DNA from 3 places in the Paenibacillus sp. Mc5Re-14 genome. Region 1 is predicted to be linked to each of the others. Evidence: riboswitches for the same ligand, from Rfam matches in the RefSeq annotation. Region 1 holds a riboswitch; each other region holds the start of a gene.

Region 1 (8,393 bases):
ATTGTCCTTGTTCATCCGGTTCTCCGTATGTCAATTCATACCGCTCTATAATCGGTAATAATTGTTCTGTCACATAGGTTTTATCGGTTTTTCCAGCAATCCATAACATAGCCTGGGGGAACTTTTCCTTGAGCTGCCCAAAGGCTTCAACGACCAGATCAATGCCTTTATATTTAACGAAGCGTCCGGCATACATAAAGGTCGGGTTAGACTCCTTCATTAAAAATTGTTCACGCGGCCAATGATCAAACTCAATGCCTTCCGGTAAAAGGTGAACACGATCCGGGTGAAAGCCCAGCTTAAGCAGATCATACCGGGTAGACGGGGATACGGTGAGCGTCCGATCCTTCCGAGCCAGCTTAAGCATCAGGGGCTCCATATGAAATCCAATCATATTTAGCGGAAATCGAGCATTTTCATACCATATTTCCCTTGTTAGCTGGTGTATGAAAAAGATCCGCTTGGAGGCCTCCACCCAAAATCGGGTAAAGAACTGATGCGTATTCGCCTGATTAATTACATAGTCAATCTGCTGCCGATGAAGACGGTAATAGCGCATCGCATAATAAATAACACTGTATATGTTTCCTTTTCGAATATACGTAATACCATCAATGACTTCATGCTCAGGCATCCCCTCAAATTGGGGTGAGAAATGAATGAACTGAAAACGGCCTTGCTGTGTGCGTTTCAGCATTTCATGGGTGAAAATTTCTGCTCCCCCGCTTTTCGGAGAACGAATGTCACGCCAGGAAAGCAATAGAACGACGGTTTTACCGTTCTGTTCAAGTATGGTATTCATGGGGTGAATCCCCCCTTATCTTTATTTTGAATAAATATATATAGGCATCTATCACAAAATAGAGAGACAGTGCCCCATAAACAATGGACTCTGACAGCAAAAAATCTACTGGGTCTGTGTGAGCCATATGAAAGGCTGCTACTAAAACAGCTGCTCCTGCTACCAGACTAAATATAAATTTGCGTCTGCCCACCAATACGTGCACATGCACAAAAAACATCACGATGGAAAATAGCCAGTACACCCAACCCCCCCATGGAATATAGACCTCAGCTGACTGGTAAGAAGCTCCGAATAATATGGGAATAGACGTTGGGAACACAAAGGTCGTGCCCACATATACACACAGCGCAGCAACAGCCATTAACCCAGCATAGATGGCAATTAACTTGCCCAAAGCCTGGCGGTCATGCCCCTGCGCACCGATCTTGGGAATAAAGGCCGCGATCAGGCTGTAGGAAACGTAATAGACCAATTGGCTGTACTTCAGCGCAATGGCATAGCTGCTGGCTTGCTCGGGAAAGTAATGCTGTACATACAACATGTCGATGGAGATACAAAATAGAATGAATAAATTCGTCATAAGGCTATCGGTAAAATCCTGACCTAGCGACTTCCATAGCCCAGAAGGGATACGTTCTCCACTGTGTGTAGATAAGGATAAGCCACGAGCCGAAACGATCCAGCCGTGAAGCAGCGACAGCAACATTCCTCCGCAACTTGCCAACAGTAACGCTTCCAGCTTTAAACCTAGTGCGGCCAGGACAAAAAACAGGCTTAGTTTCCCTAATACCTCAATGTAATAATTCACATTGAGCGCTAGCATGCGTTCCCTACCCTGTAAATCTCCGCGGCATGAACTCACCAGAATATGCAATCCGATCAAGGCATACAGCATGAACAGCGGGCCAGACTCAACACCCAATAGCGAGCGCAGCAACGGATGAACGGAAAGTAAAATGATCATGGCAAGCACAGTTAGCACTAGAGGTGCTTTTAGTAATAGAGAACCGAGCGGTAAGCTGCGTAGCGGAAGCTTCTTGTCACCCTTGGATACCAGCTTGGCGGTTAATAGCTGGATGGATAAGCCCAAAACGGACAGCAGTGCAAAGAGGGCCAGCAGCGCGTTCGCCTGACCATAGGCTTGTCCGGTAAGATACCAGCTCGCTGCAATGTGGAAGAAAAAATTAAATCCGTTAAGCAGCACATTAAAGAGGGGAAACATCAACGAACGCAGTCGGTTGTTCACGTGGTTATCTCACCCGCCGATCCAGTCGCCAAATCTCAATGATAGAGCGCAAAAAACGAATGGAATCTTTCCAGACATGAATGTGTGAGCCATCTCGGTCAATGCATTTGACGGGTAATTGCAGCACACGGAGCTGAAGTCGCTTGGCAATAAACATCATCTCCAGATCCAGCGCCAGTCCGAGTTGTTCCTTCAAATGTGGAAACATCCGCTTCACGGCAACCGAACTCATCACTTTAAGACCCGTCTGGGAATCTACCACACCTGTTGGTAAAAAGGGGCGAGAAACGACCCTTTTGCCAAAGCTGACGATAGATCGCAATAAAGAGCGATTCTCGGCGGTCATATCTTTGGTTCCAATCACAACATCATAGTAGCCCTGCTGAACAACATTAATCATTCTGGCAATGTCCTCAATAAAAAAGGAATCGTCCGCGTCCACAAATACGTAGTAATCCGCACCGATGGTCCGCATTCCTTCGAGATACGTCCCTGCCTTGCGCGTATTGCGTCCCAATTCCCTTGTTTGAAGCAGCGGACTCAGGTTCTGGTTAATCCGGTTTACGGACAAGTCCGTTGCCGCCTCCAGCGCTTTAATCAAGGCATTCGTGCCATCGTGACTACCATCATCAATGAGATAAATCGAACCCTCTATAATATGGCTGCGGATAAAGGTTTGCAGTCGCTCAGCAAAGGTTTTGACATGAACAAAACGTTTCTCTTCGTTATATACAGATAAGATGAATGCAACATGTTGGCTTTTGGTCGAATACTCGGGATAGAGCAAGCTTTGTATTTCAGAAATGATTTCTTCGGTATCATTGGCTTGCCAAAATAGCAGACGCAATCGGCCTACTCCGATAATTTGCACCATATGCTGATCACTGAACGGAAAGGTTACATCCGTCACCAATAGCAATGGCATTTGCGGAAATTGGCTACGGATCTGATTAGCTTTCCGCACGGCTTGCCCCGGCTCCCTATAATCAATCAGGCAGCAACATGCATCCTCGTAGACTGAAGCGGTCTCCGTGTCCTCGCACTGTATATATTGGTAAAAACAAATCACATTGGGATAATCAATAGCCCTGTTGTTATCGCTAAAAATGGCTATAGGTCCCTGCACACAAACCTCTCCTTTTCCTCCGAATAATTCTATTTTGTTGAAAAAGAATTAAAAATGTTTGCTTAGCAAGATTAAATTAATGTCCAAATACTTCATATTTTCTTAACAAAATAGCTCACATCCCTTGATATATAAACATTTAAGAGAAGAAAAATCTATTTTCATATTTGATAAAGACAGAGTATTTCGACCTGATTCATTAGGACTATAAACATGCGAATTACAAGATGAATCCGAAACTAAAATTAGTTCTATAAGATTAATAAGAAGATATATATATGGTCTTTTTGTCATAGATAAATAGAAGAATAAAACCAATTTGCATGTCCATACTATGGACAACATGTCATCTTTCATCATGAATAATTATCAAAATACAGGGAAAGAAGGTCTTTTTATGGAAGCATTCCATGTCAATCGTGATGGGTCATTATCTACTCCCTTACGAGGAAAGGACGTGCTAGCAAACCCTCTTTTGAACAAAGGAGTGGCATTTACAGAAGAAGAACGCAAAGAACTGGGCCTGGAAGGAATTCTTCCTCCCACTGTCCTTTCATTGGAGAAACAGAGCGTTCGGGCATATCAGCAATTCTTGGCACAACCCACCATGCTGCGTAAAAATGCCTCACTTAACGACCTTCACAATCGAAATATCGTACTCTACTATCGACTGCTAACCGACCATTTGAGTGAAATGCTGCCCGTAGTCTACACACCGACTGTAGGAACCGCCATTCAAGAATACAGCCATGAGTACAACCGCCCTGGGGGCGTATATTTATCGATAGATAATCCGAACGGTATTGGACAGGCGTTTTATAATACCGGTTTGAGTAGTGAGGATGTTGACCTGATCGTCGTGACGGATTCGGAAAGTATTTTGGGGATTGGTGACTGGGGTGTCGGGGGAATTAACATTGCTATTGGCAAACTCGCTGTATATACAGCTGCGGCAGGCATTCACCCCGGGCGGGTGCTGCCCATTGTACTGGATGTCGGCACGAATAACGAGAAGCTGCTGAATGATCCCCTGTATATCGGAAACCGGCACAAACGAGTTCGCGGGGAAGCCTATAATCAATTTATTGATACCTTTATCAGCAAAACGTTAACACAATTCCCGAAGGCGCTTTTGCATTGGGAGGATGTGGGTAGCGTGAACGCACGACACATTATAGGGAAGTACGGTCAAAACATTCTCACCTTCAATGATGATATCCAGGGCACAGGAGCAGTGACATTAGCTGCGATTGTTTCGGCGGTAGGTGTCACTAAAACTCCGCTACGTGAACAAAAAATACTTGTCTTTGGTCCAGGGGCAGCAGGAATCGGTAACGCCGACCAAATACGGGGTGCAATGATCGAGGACGGGCTTCCTGAAGAAGATTCATTCAAGGCATTTTGGGCCTATGATTATCGCGGGCTGTTAACAGACGATATGGAAGATGTACTGGATTATCAGAAACCATATGTGCGTAAAAAGGAAGAAATCAGCTCATGGGCCCGATCGGAAGATGATAAAATACCGTTGCTGGAGGTCATCCGTCAGGTAAAACCCACAATCTTGATTGGAACTTCCGGTGTAGCGGGTGCCTTTTCTGAAGAGATTATCAAGGAAATGGCAAAGCATGTGGAACGACCGATCATTATGCCCATGTCTAATCCTACCAACCTTGCTGAAGCGGTACCCGAAGATTTGATACGATGGACTGATGGCAAAGCATTGATTGCTACCGGAAGTCCCTTTGAGCCCGTCACCTATAACGGTACGAAGTTTGAAATTGGACAGGCGAATAATGCCTTTGTCTTCCCGGGGCTAGGTCTGGGCGCAATTGTGGTCAAGGCCAAAAGAATTACCCCTTCTATGTTTACCGCAGCAGCTGATGCCGTTGCCAACGCCGTAGATTCGAATGAACTTGGCGGTGCACTGCTGCCCCATATCCGAAAATTACGTGATGTTTCGTTCGCGGTTGCGGTTGCGGTAGCGAAGGCTGCAATTCAGGATCAGGTAGCTCAGGCACACATTTCAGATATTGAACAAGCCATTCGGGATGCGATGTGGAAACCGGAATATGTAAGGGTCAAAGCCGTGGAAAGTGTAATCCAGCACCCTCATTAATCCTTGACCGGAATCAAAGCAGTTTGACATAACCTAGGAACGAATGTACAGTATTAGTCAAAAGAATAGGAAAGTCCACTAGGGGAGCCACTATGGCTGAGACAAGAATGAATCTTGGACCCTTTGAACCTGATCTAGTTCGTACTAGCGTAGGAAAGTGGAGCCTTCGTATATAAGGTTTCAAGCGTTTTTTGCGCATTGAACCTATGTTGAAGCCGCTCCAGTTTTCGGGGCGGCTTTTTGGCGTTGTTCCGAGAATTGTATCTTACGGGACTTCTTGTTCTCCATTTTTATTGGAGGTGGGGAAATGAGTTTTTCGCAAGAACTTCGTCGGCAGGCGGATGGCATTTTTCAAGCCATTTATGAGCATCCCTTTGTGAGAGGTATTGCTGAAGGAAATTTAACAAGGGAGCAGCTGATTCACTATGTAAAACAAGACTTTGAATATTTGAACGCCTACATGCGGATTTACGGCATCGCGATCTCCAAAAGCACAAGCCGGGAGGATATGGCTGTATTTAACGAACAGATCTCTTTTATTCTCAACAGCGAGGTTCATCCACATCAAAACTTTTGTGCTATCGCAGGTGTCACCTATGAAGAGATGCAGGGATATGCACTCGCTCCGTCCGCTCATCATTATATCCGCCATATGCTGACAGTCGCACATGAAGGTAGTCTTGGAGAAATCATGGCCGTGCTGCTGCCATGTCCATGGACATATCTTGAGATTGGGCGCAGGCTAATGGATGAGGTAAGACCGGACGAGTCTCATCCATTCTATGAATGGATTTGTTTCTATGGAAACCAGATTGAAGATGTAACATCCAAATATCGCGAGCGTGTGGATGCTTGGGCGAATGTCGCCACGGCTGCCGAGCAAGCTCGGATGATTGAGCATTTTATGCTAAGCTGCCAGCTGGAATATATGTTCTGGGATATGGCTTATAAGCAGGAACAATGGCCCGTCCAGATGCGCGCTACGGTCTTGGAATAATCAGTAGAGATGAGAGAGGGTAAACATGATGAGTATATGGGAACAAAGTTATTCGGATCTCCTGACAAAGGTACAAAATAGCAACCCCCTCGTTCATAATATAACCAATGTGGTGGTCACCAACTTTACAGCCAACGGCCTGTATGCGCTGGGCGCTTCCCCGGTGATGGCTTATGCACCCGAGGAAGTAGCAGATATGGCAAAAATAGCGGGCGCCGTCGTGTTAAATATCGGTACGCTGAACCGCGAGCTGGTAGATGCCATGATCATTGCTGGACAATCAGCGAATGCTCATGGTGTTCCAGTTCTGCTGGATCCGGTTGGTGCGGGAGCGACGAGCTTTAGAACCGAGTCAGCACTGCGGATCCTAAAAGAAGTAAAAATCTCACTAGTGCGAGGCAATGCAGCCGAAGTCGCCCATCTAATCGGAGAAGTCCGAGAGATTAAAGGGGTAGATGCAGGCAACAGTGCTGACAGCAGTAATGTCGATCTGGCAGTTCGGGCTGCACAAACGCTCCATACCATGGTTGTCATCACTGGAAAAGAGGACGTCATCACCGATGGGGTCGAAGTACGATTGATTAGTGGCGGAGACGCGCTGCTTACGAAGGTAACCGGAACAGGCTGCCTGCTGACCTCTGTGTTGGGTGCGTTTGCAGCAATTGAACCCAACCTGCTGCTCGCAGGTACAGCAGGTTTGGCATTTTACGGTGCAGCAGCTTCCCGAGCCGCAGCACATACCGCAAAACTGGGGCCAGGCAGCTTCCAGATTGCCTTTCTCGACGAGCTTGCCAAACTACATACTGGTTCGCTGGAGGGGCATGTCACGATCCGTGAAGCTGGAACAACTACAACAGGTGGTGCGCGATGAGAGACGTGCATGTACCGAGAGCGCTGACGATTGCCGGTTCAGACAGCGGCGGCGGAGCTGGAATTCAAGCCGATCTCAAAACCTTCCAGGAGCTTGGCGTATACGGCATGTCGGCTATTACAGCCATTACGGTACAAAATACCTTGGGAGTTCACGGTGTATATCCGTTGCCACAGGAAGCAACAGCGCAGCAAATCGAAGCTGTAGGATCAGATCTTGGAGTCGATGCCCTGAAGACTGGCATGCTGTTTGACGCGGGCATCATCCGCCTTGTGGCCGAGCAGATTCGAAAGTTCGGCTGGGAAAAGGTTGTCGTCGATCCTGTAATGATTGCCAAAGGGGGCGCAAAGCTGTTGCAACCGGAAGCGGTGCAGGCTTTGAACGACGACCTGCTCCCCTTGGCCTTGGTCGTCACACCAAATATCCCGGAAGCGGAAGCCTTAACCGGGATAAGCATTCGTACGATGAAGGATCGCCGCGAAGCTGCGAGACATATTAGCAGCCTAGGACCCAAGTTCGTTGTGATCAAAGGCGGCCATGATGAGGAGAGCGAAAACAGCGGCCAAGTTGTTGACCTGCTCTTTGACGGAACAGCCTTCACCGAGCTGGGCGGCAAGCGGGTGCGAACTGTCCACACACACGGAACAGGATGTACGTTCTCAGCAGCGATTACCGCTGAATTAGGGAAAGGCGTGTCTGTACCGGAAGCTATTTTGAATGGAAGAGCCTTCATTCAGGCGGCGATTGAGGATACGTTGTATCTGGGCCAGGGACACGGTCCAACCAATCATTGGGCCTACCGCCGTCGTCAGGAGATACTCCAATGAGCGGCCGAATATTACCTGAGATCATGCGGCGGCATTTACAGATGTATCTGGTTGTTGGAAGCGTGAACTGCCACGCGGAACCAAATCGGGTCGTGCAGGAGGCTCTTGCTGGCGGCACCACCATGATCCAGTTCCGGGAAAAGGGCCGTAGCGCGTTAACAGGGGTTCCTATGCTCGAACTTGCGCGTCAGCTACAAGATGTGTGCCACCACGCTGGTATCCCTTTTATCGTCAATGACGATGTGGAGCTGGCTCTTGAGCTCAACGCCGACGGTGTTCACATCGGTCAGGACGATGAATCGGCTGATTCTGTGCGCGCCCGAATCGGAAACCGAATCCTTGGCGTCTCCGCCCATACGATTGAGGAAGCACGCCGGGCCATCCTGCATGGTGCGGACTATC
Region 2 (8,393 bases), 1.8 Mb from region 1:
GAGCCCGCTGCTGCATCCTTTCGTGGTGCATTTTCCTGCCCGAGCAGTATGTTGTCCAGCGTGGTGCGCCACGGGAAAAGGGCGGGCTGCTGCGGCATATAGCTGATATGCCCGCGTTCACCAGTCATGTCCCGTCCATGCATACGGATACGTCCCTGCTGCGGCTTGAGCAGCCCTCCGATAATGTGAAACAGTGTGCTTTTGCCACTGCCTGACGGACCGATGAGGGAGACAAATTCGCCCGGCTTAACGGTAAGGGATACATCCTGCAGTACAGGGAGTGAGCTTCGCCTTTCCCGGAAGACGAGGCTGATCCCGTCCAATTCCAAAGCAGGAGGGGCAGGCGTCATTACCTGCAGTTCTCCGGCTTGTTGCTGTTCATCAGCGACGGGTGGTGATGTCAAGTCAGTCGGATGCAGACTCATATATGCCACGTCCTTTCATTGATGCTTTAATGCAATATGTGGAATCTACTCTTGGTCAGGTTTCCAGCGAACCAACCATTTCTCCAGTAGTAAAATAACGACAAACATCAGCAAGCTGAGTGCAACAATAATACCGATAGCGGCAAAAATGAGATCCGTACGATAGGCAGACTTTTGCAGCAACATATAATATCCAATTCCTTCACTGGCCCCAATCCATTCGGCAATGATCGCGCCCATCACACTATAGGTAGCAGCGATTTTAACGCCAGAGAAGACTTGTGGCAGGGAGTGTGGTAGCTCTAGCTTTAGAAAAATAGCCCTGCGGCTTGCACCTGACATTCGCATGTAATTCATCATCATACGGTCTGTCCGTGTCAGCCCGTCCATGGCCGCTACAGCCACGGGAAAAAAGCATACTAATGTAATGACCATAAGCTTGGGCAGCACCCCAAAACCGAACCATACCATGAGCAACGGACCGAGGGCGATAATCGGAATGTTTTGGCTAAGGATCAAGAGCGGGTATAGAGCAGATTTGAGAAAAGGAATCGTATGAAGAACGATGGCGATTAGCAGTCCAGTTGCTGTCCCTATAGCAAATCCCGCAAGCGTCAAGCGAACCGTAGCCCATGTGTGGGTGCCAAGCAACGCCGATTGCGCCATGCCCTCTTGTACGATTAGGGATGGAGCTGGCAGGAGCCAGGATTCAATATGTAAATAGTTAACCGCTCCCTGCCAAGCCGCTAAAAAGAAGAGGACCGCCACAAGGGGCGGCCATACGCTTTTCCACCAGGATGCGTTCTTGCCTTTCGGATTCATGGGCGATACTTCTCGGTCAGCTTGTTCATGCTGATGCCCTGTGGGTTATGTGCGATTTTGATCTGTGAAATGACGCTGGGACTTCCAGCTTCCGTCAAGGCCTCATGCATGTCTTTGACGACTTTCAGCAATTCGTCCAATTCGCCCTCCATTGTAGTGTCCAATGGATTCACTTGATGCTTGACGCCGGAACGCTGGATGACCTCAATCGCCTTGTCTACATATGGATAAGAGTCTTCGTTATTAGGAGTTTTAGGGATGACTTGAATGCTGAGCAATGTGTTAGCCATGCGAGTTTCACCTGTCCTTTATTGTTTAAGTTATTAGGAAAATAAATTGGATTAAGGCGGGGAGATCGCTTCACGGTTCATTTGATCTTACGATCGCTGTTGCCGTGGGACTCTTTGAATAAAATTTAAAAGGTAAGAATCCCCCTGAGCATATGCTTCCGAAGCTAGCTTTCCTAAAGAAAGCTTTCAGGCGAACACCTCGCTTCTCCAGATTCAAATGAATCGCTCCGCTGCCAACCGCCTTAAAAGCACTTTAGTTTTTTGATAGGTTGTGTGGCATTTTTACACACAAGCGCACCTGCTTTTGCGCTTAGATACTATGAGACTAAAGAATAAACCAAGTGGAGCGAGAACGAAGCGGACGGAATGGTGCTGTACAAGCGAAGCGGTCGCTTTTGCCCCCGGATTTCTACCCTGCTGATGCTTTAATCCGGAAATCCGGGGGCGGTGGCGATGGAAAGCATCATCCGTCCGCGTAGTGGCACAAAGGCTACTTCAAGCTCTATTTACAAGATCAACGCTTGGGCAAGAAGTCGTTTGTGAAGGCCTTATCGACTTCCAAAGGTTTGCTGAGCAGCTTGCGTTCATACATCCAGTCCGAGTAGTTTTTCCATACCTCCGCTTTTTGTACGCCCCATTGCGCGGCATCGTCCTGATAACGCGGACTTAGCCATTTTTGACTAGCGAGTACCAGTTTTTTGTCCAGCTCCGGCACAGCTTTACTTAAGATATCTGCCGCTTCTTCTGGATGGGCGATAGTGTATTCATAGCCTTGCGCAGTAGCGTCCATGAACGCCTTAACCAGCTCAGGATCATTTTTTATCGTCTGTTCATTGCTCACAATTACAGGTGTATAGTAATCGAGGTTTTTGGAATAATCTTTTACATATAGCATATCCAATGGCTCACCTCGAAGCTTGGCCTCAATCCCGGTCCATGCGTAGAAAATCCAGGCAAAGTCAATATCCCGCTTCACGGCTGTAAAATAGTCTGCATTGCCCATATTGACGATCTTCACTTTGCTCACATCACCTTGGTCTGAATCCATGATGGATTTCATGACCGCTTCTTCTACAGGAGAACCCCAGCCGCCGTAGCTTTTACCCTCGAAATCTTTCGGGCTTTTAATTCCGCGGTCTACCGGGGCTGCGAAGCCAGAGGTGTTATGCTGAATCACCACAGCGATGGATACGAGCGGCACGCCTTGGATGCGAGCCTGAGTGACGCCTTCTTGATAGCTGATACCAAAAGGTGCAGCATTCGAAGCAACCATTTGGTCGGCTCCGCCTGAGCCTGGTTGAACAATTTGGACATTCAAGCCTGCTTTTTCGTAAAATCCTTTGTCCTTGGCGACATAGAGTCCCGTGTGATTCGTATTGGGTGTCCAGTCGAGCACGACTTTAACATCTTTGAGACTCTTTGCCGAGGTAGACGTTGAAGTGTCGGCAGCAGGAGCCTCCTTTTGAGATGTAGGGGGATTGCCGCCGCAAGCGGTCAGAGCCATGAGCCACAGACTGATTAGACCCAGGCTTAATATTTTCATGCGCTTCATCGTTGTGTTCTCTCCTTTTTAATTACCCGTTATCCGTCCAATCAGACAGCTTATGTTCCCCATTTTCACAAAAATAACATCTGCCGGAATGCAATCTTTCCAACAACTTCATCTTCAACAAAAAAAGCGTCCCGGGATTCCGGGACGCTTGCGCTTGTATATACCAAAGTAAGGGATGTCCTGTTTTAATAAAAGGCACATCTTGCTTAAGCATTCCTACGCTGGCATTACCCAGATCAGGTTGTAAGGGTCAGTGTCTTGGGACACACTCTCAGCCGGCCGATTCCAGCACCCCTGGCATTGTATGGTTTAATGGGTTCGTTTATTCGGGTTTACTACGACGATTATATGCCTTGAAGGCGGGTCTGTCCAGCTTTAAGGAAGCGCTCACGGTTCATATGCCGAATGACAGGGTACACTTTTACTGTGAGCTTTGATCTGAAAATGAACATGAATCATTCAGATCTGTTCTGGTCATGTTATTTTCAGAACAGCTACACTGTATGTTTAGGAGAGCTGGTGCCAAGTGGCATAGACTCTATAGAATTCTAATTCGTAAAAAGGAGTTGTTGTACTATGGGTAAAACGGAGACATTGGATCGCAGTCAGCTGGAACAAGCCATTGTGAAGGCTTTGGATAACAACAAATTTTGCTCGTTAGGTACGGTAGAGGGCGGAAAACCGAAAGTACGCTATATGGCCCTTTTTAACGATGGAATGAACATTCATCTGGCGACGGATCGCAAAACACATAAAGTGGAAGAGCTAAAGAACAATCCGAATGCTTATCTGCTGCTGGGTTATGAAGTGGGTGGTACGAAGGAAGTCTTGGAAGTGGAGGCTACCGTCCAGGTTACAGCTGATGAGGGGTTACGCAAACAAGTGTGGAATGATTCTCTGAAAAAGTGGTTTTCCGGACCTGATGATCCCGATTATGTCATTTTAGACGTCAATCCGACTCGTATTGAGTATGTTGGTCAACAAACGGAGCGCCAGGTGTGGACGAAATAGAAACAATATAAACGGACAAGCCAGTAAATTTCCAACTTTTTTAGGAGATTTACTGGCTTTTTTGTGCGAAAAATAATTATTTTTCCATAAATATTTTAAGCAAATGACTACTCTTTTGTCCTACGTTGGATTAAAATAGGAATGGTGGGTTCAAAGCTTACATATATGTGCAAAAGTATGTATATGAGGCATACACCTTAATGAGGAGGGGTATATTTTGTTATTTCGTAAAAATTGGTTTAAAGGGTTTACAGCAGCAGTTGTAGCTTGTAGCCTACTGGTGTTTTCAGCCGCTCCATCCTGGGCAGCTAGCGACTCTCGCGATAGCGCTACGGTGAATTTGCGGATCATGGAGACAACGGATATTCATGGGGCGCTGATGAATTATGATTACTATTCGGACAAAGAAACCAACGAATATGGCTTGATTAGTACAGCAGGCTTGATCCAACAGGCTCGTAGTGAAACAAGAAACAGCATGCTGTTCGATAACGGTGATTTGCTGCAGGGCAATCCTTTAGGCGATTATATGGCTAAAAACAGAGTCTTCGAGAAAGAAGGCGGTGTCCATCCGGTTTACAAGATGATGAACTTGATGGGCTATGATGCGGCTACTGTGGGCAACCACGAATTTAACTTTGGCCTCGACTTTTTGGATAAATCGCTCAAGGGTGCTGATTTTCCTTACGTAAATGCGAACGTCTATGTTGATAATGAGGGTCAAGCTACTAAAAATTATTTTACCCCTTATCAGATTCTTGACAAAACAGTAACGGATGAGAAGGGCGAAGAGCATACACTCAGAGTGGGTGTCATCGGTCTAGTAACACCTCAAATTATGCAGTGGGATGAAGCTAATTTGAAGGATAAGGTCGTTACAAAGGATATCGTGGAAACAGCCAAAAAGTTTGTTCCACAAATGAAAACAGAAGGTGCTGACATTATTGTCGTGCTTGCACATACAGGTTATGAGGATGTGCCGCAAACGCCAATGATGGAGAATGCCGTTAAGTATTTGAGCCAGGTGGACGGAATTAACGCGATTCTGTTTGGGCATGCTCATAAATCTTTCCCTGGCCCTGATTTTAAAGATATGAAGGGCGTAGATTTGGATAAAGGAACTATTAATGGTGTACCAGCTGTAGAAGCTTCTTCGTGGGGCAAGGATCTGGGCATTATTGATCTGAGCCTGGAAAAGAAAAACCGTGAGTGGAATGTAATCAATTCTCAGTCTCAAGTGCGGCCAATTGTGAGCACCACAAACCATGCTTTGCAGTTTACTCCTGACACTAAACTGAAAGACGCGATTAAAGAAGAGCATCAAGGAACGCTGGATTATGTTCGTCAACCTGTCGGTACAACGTCTGCACCGATTACCAGCTATTTTGCATTAGTGCAGGATGATCCGTCCATTCAAATTGTGACAAATGCACAGAAATGGTATGTTCAAAACCATCTTAAAGGAACAGAATACGAAAATCTCCCAGTATTATCGGCAGGCGCTCCATTCAAAGCCGGTGGTCGCAACGGTGCCGAGTATTATACCAACATTCCTGAAGGTACAATAGCGATTAAAAACGTGTCCGATCTGTACGTGTACCCGAACACGGTTCATGCCGTAGAAGTTACTGGTGCTGAAATTCAGGAGTGGCTGGAATGGTCTGCGGGTCAGTTCAACCGCATTGATCCTAGCAAAACAGAGGAACAATCGCTGATCAACAAAGATTTTCCAACCTACAATTTTGATGTGATTGACGGTGTGAATTACCAGATTGATGTAACTCAGCCTGCACGATATGATGCCAAGGGAACTATTATTGATTCTTCAGCCCATCGTATCAAGGATCTGCAATACAATGGGAAGGCTATTGATCCTGCACAGAAATTTATCGTTGCGACCAATAACTATCGTGCTTCCTCCTCCAAACTGGCCAACCCAGATGGCAAACGTATTGTGATGGCAGCACCAGATGAAAGTCGCCAAGTCGTTGTTGATTATATCCGTACGAACGGAACGATTAACCCGTCAGCGGACGGCAACTGGTCTATTGCTCCTTTTGGTCAGGCCAAGGTTACCTTTGAGTCCTCTCCTGATGCCAAAGATGTGCTGGCCGGAAATCAACAAATTTCATACTTGAGCAGCGCGGCAGACGGGTTTGCCAAATACAGCTTGAAAGCTGGCGCTAAGCCTAGTGCAGCAACGACGTCTGTGAAGGAAGCTGCGGCACCTGCGAAAGCAACCGCGAAGCCAGCTGTTAAAACGACTAAACCTGCAGCTGCAAAACCAGCTAAAACAACGAAACCAAAGGCATCCAAGTAACTTGGAGTTTTAGTTTCCACTCCATATCAGAATGAAGCAGTAAGTCTCTTTAAACAAGAGACTTGCTGCTTTTTTTGATGCCAAATACAACAGTACCTGCGTTTATCATGAGTGTAAAAAAGGTTTTGTTTTTGTCGAATATATACTTAAGTCCTAAGTTGTTGTTGAGAATAAGCTTATTTTTTGTAAAAACACGTAATTATATAGTACTTTTGTTCTAATTATTTGTGATATAATGGTGAAAAAACCGGGAAATTGTTCCGAGGAGGACCATTATGACTTGCAGCAATTGCAGCATCATATTACCTATTAAGGATCAAGGATTGCTGAAAATTAGGCATTCTAGGGTGTCACTTACTCCAGCATTAGAGGGCTTTGGCATGCTATCGGAACAAATGAAACAAGAACATTGGTGTGAGGGTAACATCGTGTTTCGCTATGACAGCCGTTCACAGTTGGAACAGCTGGTTAACGGACTGGCTCGTCTGCCGCAGGAGTGCTTGAGCCGAATGCAAGTTGTGGTGACTGGCTTGCAACATGTTGAGGGATTTGAGGAATGGCTTTTATTTGGTCAATTGCAAGCTCGACTGCAACATCCGGATCTGGTGAGTATTATTAATAATCAAAACTTTACCAGCCATATGCAGCCTATTGTTGACTACAAGCTGAATATCATCGGCTTTGAGTTTTTGCTGCGTCCATCACAGCCAGATAAGTCTTTTCAGCCTTTCCGACTGTTTGAAGTCGCCCGTGAAGCTGGATTGCATGCTCATTTGGATCGCTCGGCTCGTATTTCCGCTATTGAAAAAAGTGCGACCTGCCTTCCGGCGGGGATTAAACGATTTATTAACTTTCTCCCTTCAACCATTTATAATCCGGCTTATTGCTTGAATCATACCTTTGAGACGATTGAACGGTTATCTATGAATACGGAGGATTTTGTGTTTGAGGTCGTAGAGACAGAAGAAATAGACGACCTGAATTTTTTGCATCAAATTTTTGAACAGTATCGTACACGGGGAGTTTCAGTGGCACTCGATGATGTAGGAGCCGGCTATTCTACGACAGAGCTTATGAACTGCCTCCAGCCCGATTATGTTAAAATTGACCGCAGTATAATTGATGGCTGTCATCATAACAATGATCAGAAACGGCAAATTACTGGGATAGTGGAATCCGCTTTTCGTTTTGGAGGTCAGGTGTTGGCTGAAGGTGTAGAGCAAATGGAGGATTTTGAATTTTGTCGCGATGCAGGTGTGTCACTGGCCCAGGGTTATTTGTTTGGCAAGCCGGAGCCCGGTCCGCCCTCCAACTTTATGCTTAGTAGCGTAATATAAGTCAGGAACAAATTAAAGAAGACGTATTTTATGAAAATTTGAGCTTAAATAAGACTGTGGCATAAGCAAATTCCAATTCTATTGGACAGTGCTTATATCACCATTAATGTAAAAAAACGCGAGTTGCAGAGGTTATTTCACCCCTGCAACTCGCGTTTTTTGGTCATGCTTGCCGTTTTTATTTTTAAAGTAAAGATTGACGTCTTGAAGATAATTGAATACAGTGTATTGTATAGGAAACACTGTTTCCTATACAATACACTGTATTCATACTAGGTAAAAAGTTAGCATTACAGGGAGGACAACCAAAATGAAAGCAGTGCAACTGAAAAATGGTTTTGGCTTTGAAGAGTTAACCTTGACGGAACTTGACATACCGGTGCCAGGACGGCTGGAAGTTCTGATCCGCATAAGGGCAGCGTCTCTTAATTACCGGGATTTGGTAGTTATCAACGGAGTAATGCCGATCGGCATTCAATTTCCCTTCATTCCATTATCCGATGGAGCGGGTGAAATTGTAGCTGTGGGCGAAGGGGTGACAAAATTTCAGGTTGGACAAAGGGTAGCGGCAAATTTACAACAGAAATTCATTGGTGGGAGCACGAGAGCGGAGGTCTTAAAGGACAGTCTGGGAGG
Region 3 (8,393 bases), 2.1 Mb from region 1:
TGGTGCGCGTAAAAATCAGGGCCGTCGGAAATAATGAGCAACGTGAGCACGGATGCCGCATGAGGTTGCTGCATAGAGGAGGATTACTGTGGCTGGCGTAAAAGATTATATTAACCGCAAAGCTGCGGATAACCGGGATAAAATCGAGTACCATGTGGAGCAGATTTTAAAACTGATCGGTGAGGACCCCAAGCGTGAAGGTTTGTTGGAAACACCGGCACGCGTTGCGCGCATGTATGAGGAAATATTTGCGGGTTATGAGGTTGATCCACGGGATGCGCTGGGTGTGACATTTGACGAGAATCACGAGGAGCTTGTAATCGTGAAGGATATTGTCTATTACAGTCAGTGTGAACACCATATGGCTCCTTTCTTCGGAAAAGTGCATATCGGCTATGTACCCAGCGGTAAAATTGTAGGACTAAGTAAGCTTGCCCGTTTGGTGGAGGCGGTGACCCGCCGATTACAAGTACAGGAGCGTATTACATCGCAGATCGCTGATATTCTAAATGAAGCGGTCTCCGCTCACGGAGTTATGGTGGTCGTGGAAGGCGAGCACTTATGCATGTGTGCCAGAGGCGTCAAAAAGCCTGGCAGCAAAACGGTAACGTCTGCAGTGCGCGGCACGTTCCGTGATAATGCAGCACAACGCGCAGAGTTCTTGTCCCTGATTAAGGAATGATTGAACACGGCGTGATAGGATGAAAAAAAGGGTGGTCTACGCATAGGCGTAGCCGCCTTTTTTTGTTAACATCAGAAATAGAGAAGACGGGATCGTTGCTGTGAAGAATGAAATAAAAAAATGGCAGCATAGCTGCCCTGAAAGTTACGATTAGCCTATGGATAACAGTTATTTTTAAGATAGGGGATAACGTATGGATCATATACATAGCTCAACAGAAATAACAACAGCATTGCCTGCGTTGCAATGGTTGGAAGCGCCACTGACGACTACGCAGGAAGACGTATTGTTTCCGCTGGCTTGGGAGGAGCTAGCTTGTCGGCAAGTAGGGAAAGGAGCTGCGCCCATTTTGCATTTATGGCGGCATCCGGGAGCGCTTGTGATTGGTCACCGGGACCGCAGGCTTCCCAACGCCCCACAGGCGATGGAGCGGGTGCGCAGCTCAGGAACGTCGGTATGTGTGCGTCCTTCAGGCGGAGCAGCCGTCATGCTGGACAGGGGGGTACTGAACCTGTCCTTGATCCTGCCGAATCCGCAGCGGGCCATCAGCCTGCATGAGGATTTTCGGCTCATGGCAGGGCTGATTGCCGATGCGCTGGCCCCGTGGTCTGTCGAGGCGCAGACCGGAGAAATCATCGGGTCCTTCTGTCCCGGGGACTACGATGTGAGCGTTGGGGGACGCAAGTTTTGCGGCATTGCGCAGCGGCGTCAAGCCAAGGCGTATATCATCACAGCATTTGTGATGATTGAGGGCCGCGGAGCAGAGCGCGCACAGGCGGTGCAGCAGTTTTATCGAGAGGCGGCCGGGGATACGCCGACAGGCGTGCAGCAGCCGGATTATCCCCAGGTGAATCCGGCAACGATGGGCAGCCTCGCAGAGCTAGCTGGTGTGCCGTCTGTCGAGGCGTACACAGCATCGCTGCGCCGTGTGGTCGAGAGCCGGGCTGCCATTTTGCCTGCCGATGGCTCGCTGGTGCAACCGGAAGGATTGGCAGAACAGATGGCAGCGCTCAGAGAGCGGTACGATTTGCAGGTGTAGTTTGTTTTAGCTTAGAATGGTTGCCATCTTAGCTTAGAGGCTTGAGCATAGCGCGCCTCCACCTCAGGCCAGTTGACGACATGCCACCAATCTTCGATGTATTTATTACGTTCGGCCTGATGCTTTAAGTAATATGCGTGTTCCCACACATCGATCGCCAGCAGCGGAATAGACTCCCATTGAGTCAGGTTCTGGTGCTTTTCGGCCTGCAAAATTTCAAGCCGCCCGGCGCGCGGGCTCCATACCAGGATAGCCCAGCCGCCGCCCTCGACCTTTTCGGCTGCCGAACTAAATTGCTTTTTGAAGGCATCGTAGCTGCCAAAATCCTTTTTAATCTGTTCAGCCAGCGGTCCGCTTGGGTTTCCACCGCCTTGAGGGCTCATGATCGTCCAAAAAAGAGTATGCAGATAATGACCTGCACCGTTAAATGCCAGTTCACGTTCCCAATGCTTTACGAGGTCAAAATCACCTGTTTTTCGGGCTTCTTCCAGTTTCTTTTCCGCTTTATTCAGATCATTCACATAGCTCAAATGATGCTTGTTATGGTGAATACGCATCGTTTTTTCATCAATGTACGGTTCAAGCGCATTATAAGGGTAAGGAAGCGGAGGGAGCCGATGTCCCCCAATAGGGACCGGGCGACCGACTAAGGATTTTTCCGCTGCTGAAGGTTGCGTCTGACCGGACTGGACGCCTTTAGTAGCCCCAGAACCTTCTCCTCTCATGCTGGCATGCCTCTCTCGAAACGCTTGCTCCGGGTAATCCTCACCCTCTGCCGCTACATGATACAACCCAGCGGCTCGTGCGATGGAGCCGGGCTCTTGAAAGGGAGTTGTCGAAATCAGGAAATATTGACTTTCATGTGCTGCGTGTATTACAACTCCGGCGGATTTTGGCTGTTGACGCAATGCATGACTGTGCTCGGTCAGCAAACCTAGCTGCCGTACATATTCTTGTGATTGACGGTTCGCAGTTTGCAGCAAATCGTCCAGTCGACGATTTAATTCTTGAGAGGCAGACTGTGAATTCAAGCCTGATTCGGACAACGGTTTCTCTCCAGTTGCTGATGCGTCTGATCCCCTTGAATGTGCTGATGGTTTATCCAGCTGGTGTGTATGAGCTTGGGGGGCAGACGACGCTTTTTTCTCCTGATGTTGCCATGCCTGTTCTACCGGATCAAGCGCGCTCCGTTGCTCTTCAAGCAACTCTATGGCGGCCCGTTCCGTTTGTTCAAATACGGTTCGCCAATCATCCAGCAGCCGCACATAAGCAGGTTCTAGCCCTTCAGTAGCGGATTTAATCACTTCCACATGCCAACTTTCCTGCTGCTTCCAATGACGAATTTCCTCCAGCACACGTAAGGGCAGGAAAGACCCATAAGTACTCAGCATCGTTTTTACCTCCCGTATCCCACTATGGCTATCCGGCAGATCTAGCAGATCTGTCCTGGATGCATATGTACCCAGTATATTCGCCGTCTCATCGGGAATATGTCTATGAACTTCCTTCATCAGGTTATACCTGTTGTGCAGAACAATAATTAATCGTGGAAAATAAAAAAAGAAGCCTGTCTACGGCACGGGTTAAGTGTCCATAGGCAGACTTCTTCAAGGCGATGAATGCTTATTTCGAAAATAATTCTTTACTTCGTAGTCGTTTGTTTATGGGCAGCAGCCGTGGTTTTCTTGTCCTCCAGCTCCTGCACATTGCTTAAAAACGTCGATACCCGCCGCAAATATTCACGAGGGTGCTCTCTGAAAATAAGCTCATGTATCCCGTTTTTGACAATCCATACACTGGAAAGCGGGTTGGTCTGATTGGCAGCGAGCTTTTCCGCAATGGGGTAAGGGGCCTTTTCATCCTGTGTACCATGCACAAACATGATTGGAAACGGATAGTCCTCTTTTTTAACCTCCTGATATGGAATCTGATGCAAACTGGTGCCGTTCAAGACTGGAAACAGCAACTCCAGTATTTCCAAAGATGGATGTCTCGGCAAATTAATTTGATTGTGAATGTTATGGTAGAGCGTATCCGGTTCCAGTAGGAAGGTGCTGTCCAAAATCATCGCGTCCACATCTTTGGTTTGCAAACCCGCCTGAAGAGCGGTTCCTGCTCCCATAGAGAAGCCCCATACAATAATTTCCGACGAGCCGCGTTGTTTTGCAAGCTGGATGGCCCCAAGAAGCTGTTGGGATTCTGCCTTGCCTCCGGTTGCGACGGCCTTGCTGTTTTGTGACGCAAATCCGTAATCGAACATGACCACATTAAAGTTCAAGCTATGGGCATAATGCGCCAGATCATACATGGGAATCCAGCTTTCTTCGCGGTTAGCTCCATAGCCATGACTAAAAATTATGGTTTTCCGCGATTGATCTGCCGGGATATACCAGCCTTGTACCATGCGGCTACCATCCTTGGCTGGGAAGCTGACTTCCTCATAAGGCATACCTTTGGCCTGCATCGGATTAGAGTATAATGGCGCGACGGTGGGATTCGTAAGCACCCAGGCGATGTAAGCATGCAAGGCAATAAAACAAAACAATAGAAAAAATACGACCGACAGCAGCAGAGCAATCACAACGTGCTTGAACCGCAGCATACGGGGATTAAAGAGTGGGGTGGACGGCTCCTGAACAGCGGTCTGTAGCTGAGCGTTGCGCTGGGATGTCGAAATCATGTAAGAGCCTCCTTATATAGAATTGATCTTCGAATCATAAAATTTAGGTATAATTCCACTTGAAAATAGTAGGGTATGTCCGTATAGATACCTATTATCGTATGATGGGTATTATCCAAAGTCAACGTCTGAACCGGAAAAGTAAAAATGATGCAAAGAATTGTCGATGTTTGTTCTTGTTCTGTAATATGGTTGTCACAAAAACATCGGTTTACAGTAGCCGCGACTATTCTATATAATTTATGTAACCATGTTTCATAGTGTGAAACGAATATGGATACAAGAGGAGCGGTTCACGATGGAAGACCGTAAATTAACCGTCCGCGCTGTAGAGCGTGCACTTGATATACTGCTGTGTTTTACCGCAGAATCTGATCTTGGTCTAACGGAGATTGCCTCCCAAATTGGTCTACATAAAAGCACTGTTCATCGTCTTTTGACTACGCTAGAGGATCGGGGATTTGTCGTTCGGAATGCCGAAACGGAAAAATATCGGCTTGGTTTTCGCATATGGGAGCTGTCGACGCATCTGTCCCAAAGCGATGAGCCGGCGGTGTTGTTACAGCCTGCAATGGAAGGACTGCGTGATCGCTTAGGGGAGACGGTCAGCTTGTACCTGCGGGATGGAAGCATGCGTATTCGCATACAAGCCGTGCAGAGCAATCAGGCGATCCGCAGGGTTGCTCCCGTGGGAGCGCGTATGCCGCTGGCTGTGGGAGCCTCCAGCAAGGTGCTGGCGGCCTTTATGCCGCCACAGGAGCTGGAGGTACTGCTAAGCAGTGAAGAATGGCCTCCCTCAGTAGATACTGAGGTATATAAAGCCCAGCTGCAGGACATTCGCGAGAAGGGGTATGCGACTAGCTATGAAGAACGTGAGCCAGGAGCTGCGGCTGTGGCCGCGCCTATTGTGAACCGAAAGGGGCAGGTCGCGGCGGCTTTATCTGTATCCGGCCCGGTCAGTCGACTTGCGCCTGAGACGCTGCATGATTTTGCTCCGGTTTTGATCGAAGCAGCTAAGGAAATGGGGCTTATGCTCCCGTAACAGTAATCAATACAAAAGGAAATCATACAAGGGTTGCCAAAGCTATAAATTTAAAGTAGTCTGATAGAGATGGCGGATGTCTGTTATAGCCGCCAATTCATGTGAATAGAAAGTATCACAGTTACTGGGGGAGCCTGTAATGCAGGCTGAGATGGAATCGGGCAAGATTCCGGACCCTTTGCACCTGATCTGGATCATACCAGCGTAGGGAAGTAATCGGCCATTGAAATGTATACGCAGCTGCTGTCTGCGGTGACGCATAGGGTTTTATTCCATGTGCGTGCTGTCTGGATAGCTGCCTCGTTTGATTAGCCGGTTCCCTAGGGAACCGGCTTTTTTGCATAGATCAGCGCCACCCTCGGAATGGTTCCGGATCGGTGTGTCATTTCAACGATACGGGAGGAATGGATCATGAAATCGATGGAAACCGAAGGAACAAAAGAAACAGGAATGAAATCAACAGCAGTAGAGAAGACAAGTGCGGAGCAATCCAGTAGGGTTAATTCTTTCCCGGGGAGCCGCAAGGTGTATATTCAAGGTTCTCGGCCGGACATTGCCGTGCCAGAGCGTGAAATCGCGCTGCATCCCACACATACGCCGCAGGGGATAGAGTATCATGAGCCACTGCGTGTGTACGATACCAGCGGTCCGATGACAGATGAAGCCTATCAGGTAGATATTCGTCAGGGCTTGCCACCATTACGGCGAGCTTGGGCACTGGAACGGGGGGATGTGGAGGCTTACGCGGGCCGCGCCGTCAAGCCGGAGGATAATGGACTGAAACCCGGCTCCAAACGGGAAACAGTGGAATTTCCCGGCGTGACTAACCGTCCGCTTCGGGCTTCACAAGGGCGCACTGTGACGCAAATGCATTATGCGCGGCAAGGGATCATTACGCCTGAAATGGAATTTGCGGCGATCCGTGAAGGAGTGGAGCCCGAGTTTGTGCGGCAGGAGTTGGCGGCTGGACGAGCCATTTTACCTTCAAATATCAATCACCCGGAAAGCGAGCCCATGGTCATAGGGCGCCATTTTCACGTGAAGATCAATGCAAACATTGGAAATTCCGCGGTTACGTCCTCCATCGAGGAGGAAGTGGAGAAGATGACCTGGGCGGTACGCTGGGGCTCAGACACCGTCATGGACCTGTCCACAGGTCGTAATATCCACACAACGCGTGAATGGATTATTAGGAATTCACCCGTACCGATTGGGACGGTGCCGCTATATCAGGCACTGGAAAAGGTGAACGGCGAAGCAGAGAAGCTGACGTGGGAGCTGTATCGAGACACACTGATTGAGCAGGCGGAGCAAGGAGTGGACTATTTTACAATTCATGCGGGAGTATTGCTGCGATATATACCGATGACGGCGAATAGAATGACGGGAATTGTATCCCGGGGCGGGTCGATTATGGCAGCTTGGTGCCTTGCGCACCATCAGGAGAACTTTTTGTATACGCATTTTGAAGAAATCTGTGAAATTATGAAAACCTACGATGTGGCCTTTTCTCTCGGGGATGGTCTGCGTCCGGGTAGTATCTATGATGCGAATGATGAAGCACAATTTGCAGAGCTGAAGACGTTGGGCGAGCTAACGCAAATCGCATGGAAGCATGATGTCCAGGTCATGATTGAAGGGCCGGGACATGTCCCTATGCACAAAATCAAGGAGAATGTGGATTTACAAATGGAAATTTGTAAGGAGGCTCCCTTTTATACTTTAGGACCGCTGACGACGGATATCGCACCAGGATATGATCATATTACCTCAGCTATCGGGGCGGCCATGATCGGTTGGTTCGGGACGTCCATGCTGTGCTATGTTACGCCGAAGGAGCACTTGGGTCTGCCGAACAAGGATGATGTCCGCGAGGGAGTTATTACCTACAAAATTGCCGCACATGCTGCCGATCTGGCGAAGGGCCATCCACGTGCACAGCAGCGGGACGATGCTTTGTCCAAGGCGCGTTTTGAATTCCGCTGGCACGATCAGTTCAATCTTTCGCTTGACCCTGAGCGGGCCTTGTCCTACCATGATGAAACACTACCGGCAGAGGGGGCCAAGGAAGCACACTTTTGCTCGATGTGCGGTCCTAAGTTTTGCAGTATGCGTATCACACAGGACATTCGTGCCTATGCGGCAGATAAGAAACTGAATACCGAGGAAGCCGTCGTCGCCGGGATGCGTGAGAAGGCAGAGCAGTATCGGGATGGCGAGCGATAAATCGGTAGCGATACGAAAGTCAATCAACTGGGAAGCCTCAACAAATAGTACAGTTAAGCTCGTCAGAGGTTTATTTCCATGAATGTATGAGTTTAGGTTTAGAAACGCGTGAGATAGCAAAAAGCCGTGGTTCTCTACAGTCGATGTAGAAAACTACGGCTTTTCAGCTTATGTAAAGCGAGATATGCACTGGATTAACGGAGCTTTATTTTTTACCCATTTTTTCATTCAAAATGTCCTGAAAGCTGAGCTTCTTCTCCGAGCTATCTTCTTTCTTCTGCATACTCACCGCGTTGGCACGTTGGTATTGGTGGTGAAAGGGCATCAGGGTGTGGACAGTTAAGTTCATTGTATTCATGTGGGTCATTCCTCCAATTCCATATTGTCAAATTCAGATTGAGTTGCTTAGGACAACTGTATAGGACTATTTATATGTACTTGATGTCGTAATGCCATGTAGGTTGCTTGGTAAGGTTTCAATCATTATACCCGCATTTATCCAAAGTAAAACGCTTTTGCCATAAAACAGGAAAATGGTCGTATGTGTCCAAAATGTGTATTAGGAGGATGGTCATTTTAGGGGAAAATGTGCCTAGGGCCTAAACAAGGGCTAGAGGCCCGTTTTCTTAGTTTAGTAGTCGGGATTGTGTTTTTTTGTCGAATAACCTTGTATTAGCAGAATTTTGCGGAATTCTAAGCTTGGACTAAGGCAGTCTGGTGGCGA

The links. Region 1 has a riboswitch for thiamine pyrophosphate ahead of tenA (thiaminase II). Riboswitches for the same ligand answer to the same signal wherever they lie in the genome.
Region 2: linked by a shared signal. The riboswitch ahead of BN1546_RS09195 (ABC transporter substrate-binding protein) and the one ahead of tenA (thiaminase II) in region 1 are both predicted to bind thiamine pyrophosphate.
Region 3: linked by a shared signal. The riboswitch ahead of thiC (phosphomethylpyrimidine synthase ThiC) and the one ahead of tenA (thiaminase II) in region 1 are both predicted to bind thiamine pyrophosphate.

Annotation. Positions count from the first base shown of each region.
Region 1 covers NZ_CVPD01000001.1:3,768,621-3,777,013, reverse strand. The annotation lists gene BN1546_RS17195 (glycosyltransferase family 4 protein) at 1-802, opposite strand, end outside; gene BN1546_RS17190 (polysaccharide biosynthesis protein) at 786-2,051, opposite strand; gene BN1546_RS17185 (glycosyltransferase) at 2,056-3,177, opposite strand; gene BN1546_RS17180 (NAD-dependent malic enzyme) at 3,575-5,296, shown strand; TPP riboswitch at 5,367-5,469, shown strand; gene tenA (thiaminase II) at 5,604-6,293, shown strand; gene thiM (hydroxyethylthiazole kinase) at 6,319-7,164, shown strand; gene thiD (bifunctional hydroxymethylpyrimidine kinase/phosphomethylpyrimidine kinase) at 7,161-7,991, shown strand; gene thiE (thiamine phosphate synthase) at 7,988-8,393, shown strand, end outside.
Region 2 covers NZ_CVPD01000001.1:2,012,180-2,020,572, reverse strand. The annotation lists gene BN1546_RS09210 (ABC transporter ATP-binding protein) at 1-425, opposite strand, end outside; gene BN1546_RS09205 (ABC transporter permease) at 471-1,247, opposite strand; gene BN1546_RS09200 (MTH1187 family thiamine-binding protein) at 1,244-1,537, opposite strand; gene BN1546_RS09195 (ABC transporter substrate-binding protein) at 2,052-3,089, opposite strand; TPP riboswitch at 3,286-3,395, opposite strand; gene BN1546_RS09190 (pyridoxamine 5'-phosphate oxidase family protein) at 3,666-4,100, shown strand; gene BN1546_RS09185 (bifunctional 2',3'-cyclic-nucleotide 2'-phosphodiesterase/3'-nucleotidase) at 4,318-6,420, shown strand; gene BN1546_RS09180 (EAL domain-containing protein) at 6,696-7,757, shown strand; gene BN1546_RS09175 (zinc-dependent alcohol dehydrogenase family protein) at 8,068-8,393, shown strand, end outside.
Region 3 covers NZ_CVPD01000001.1:1,653,827-1,662,219, reverse strand. The annotation lists gene BN1546_RS07530 (YneF family protein) at 1-34, shown strand, start outside; gene folE (GTP cyclohydrolase I FolE) at 89-682, shown strand; gene BN1546_RS07520 (lipoate--protein ligase family protein) at 876-1,721, shown strand; gene BN1546_RS07515 (Fe-Mn family superoxide dismutase) at 1,733-3,112, opposite strand; gene BN1546_RS07510 (alpha/beta hydrolase) at 3,364-4,401, opposite strand; gene BN1546_RS07505 (IclR family transcriptional regulator) at 4,700-5,443, shown strand; TPP riboswitch at 5,560-5,671, shown strand; gene thiC (phosphomethylpyrimidine synthase ThiC) at 5,894-7,669, shown strand; gene BN1546_RS27260 (hypothetical protein) at 7,875-8,027, opposite strand.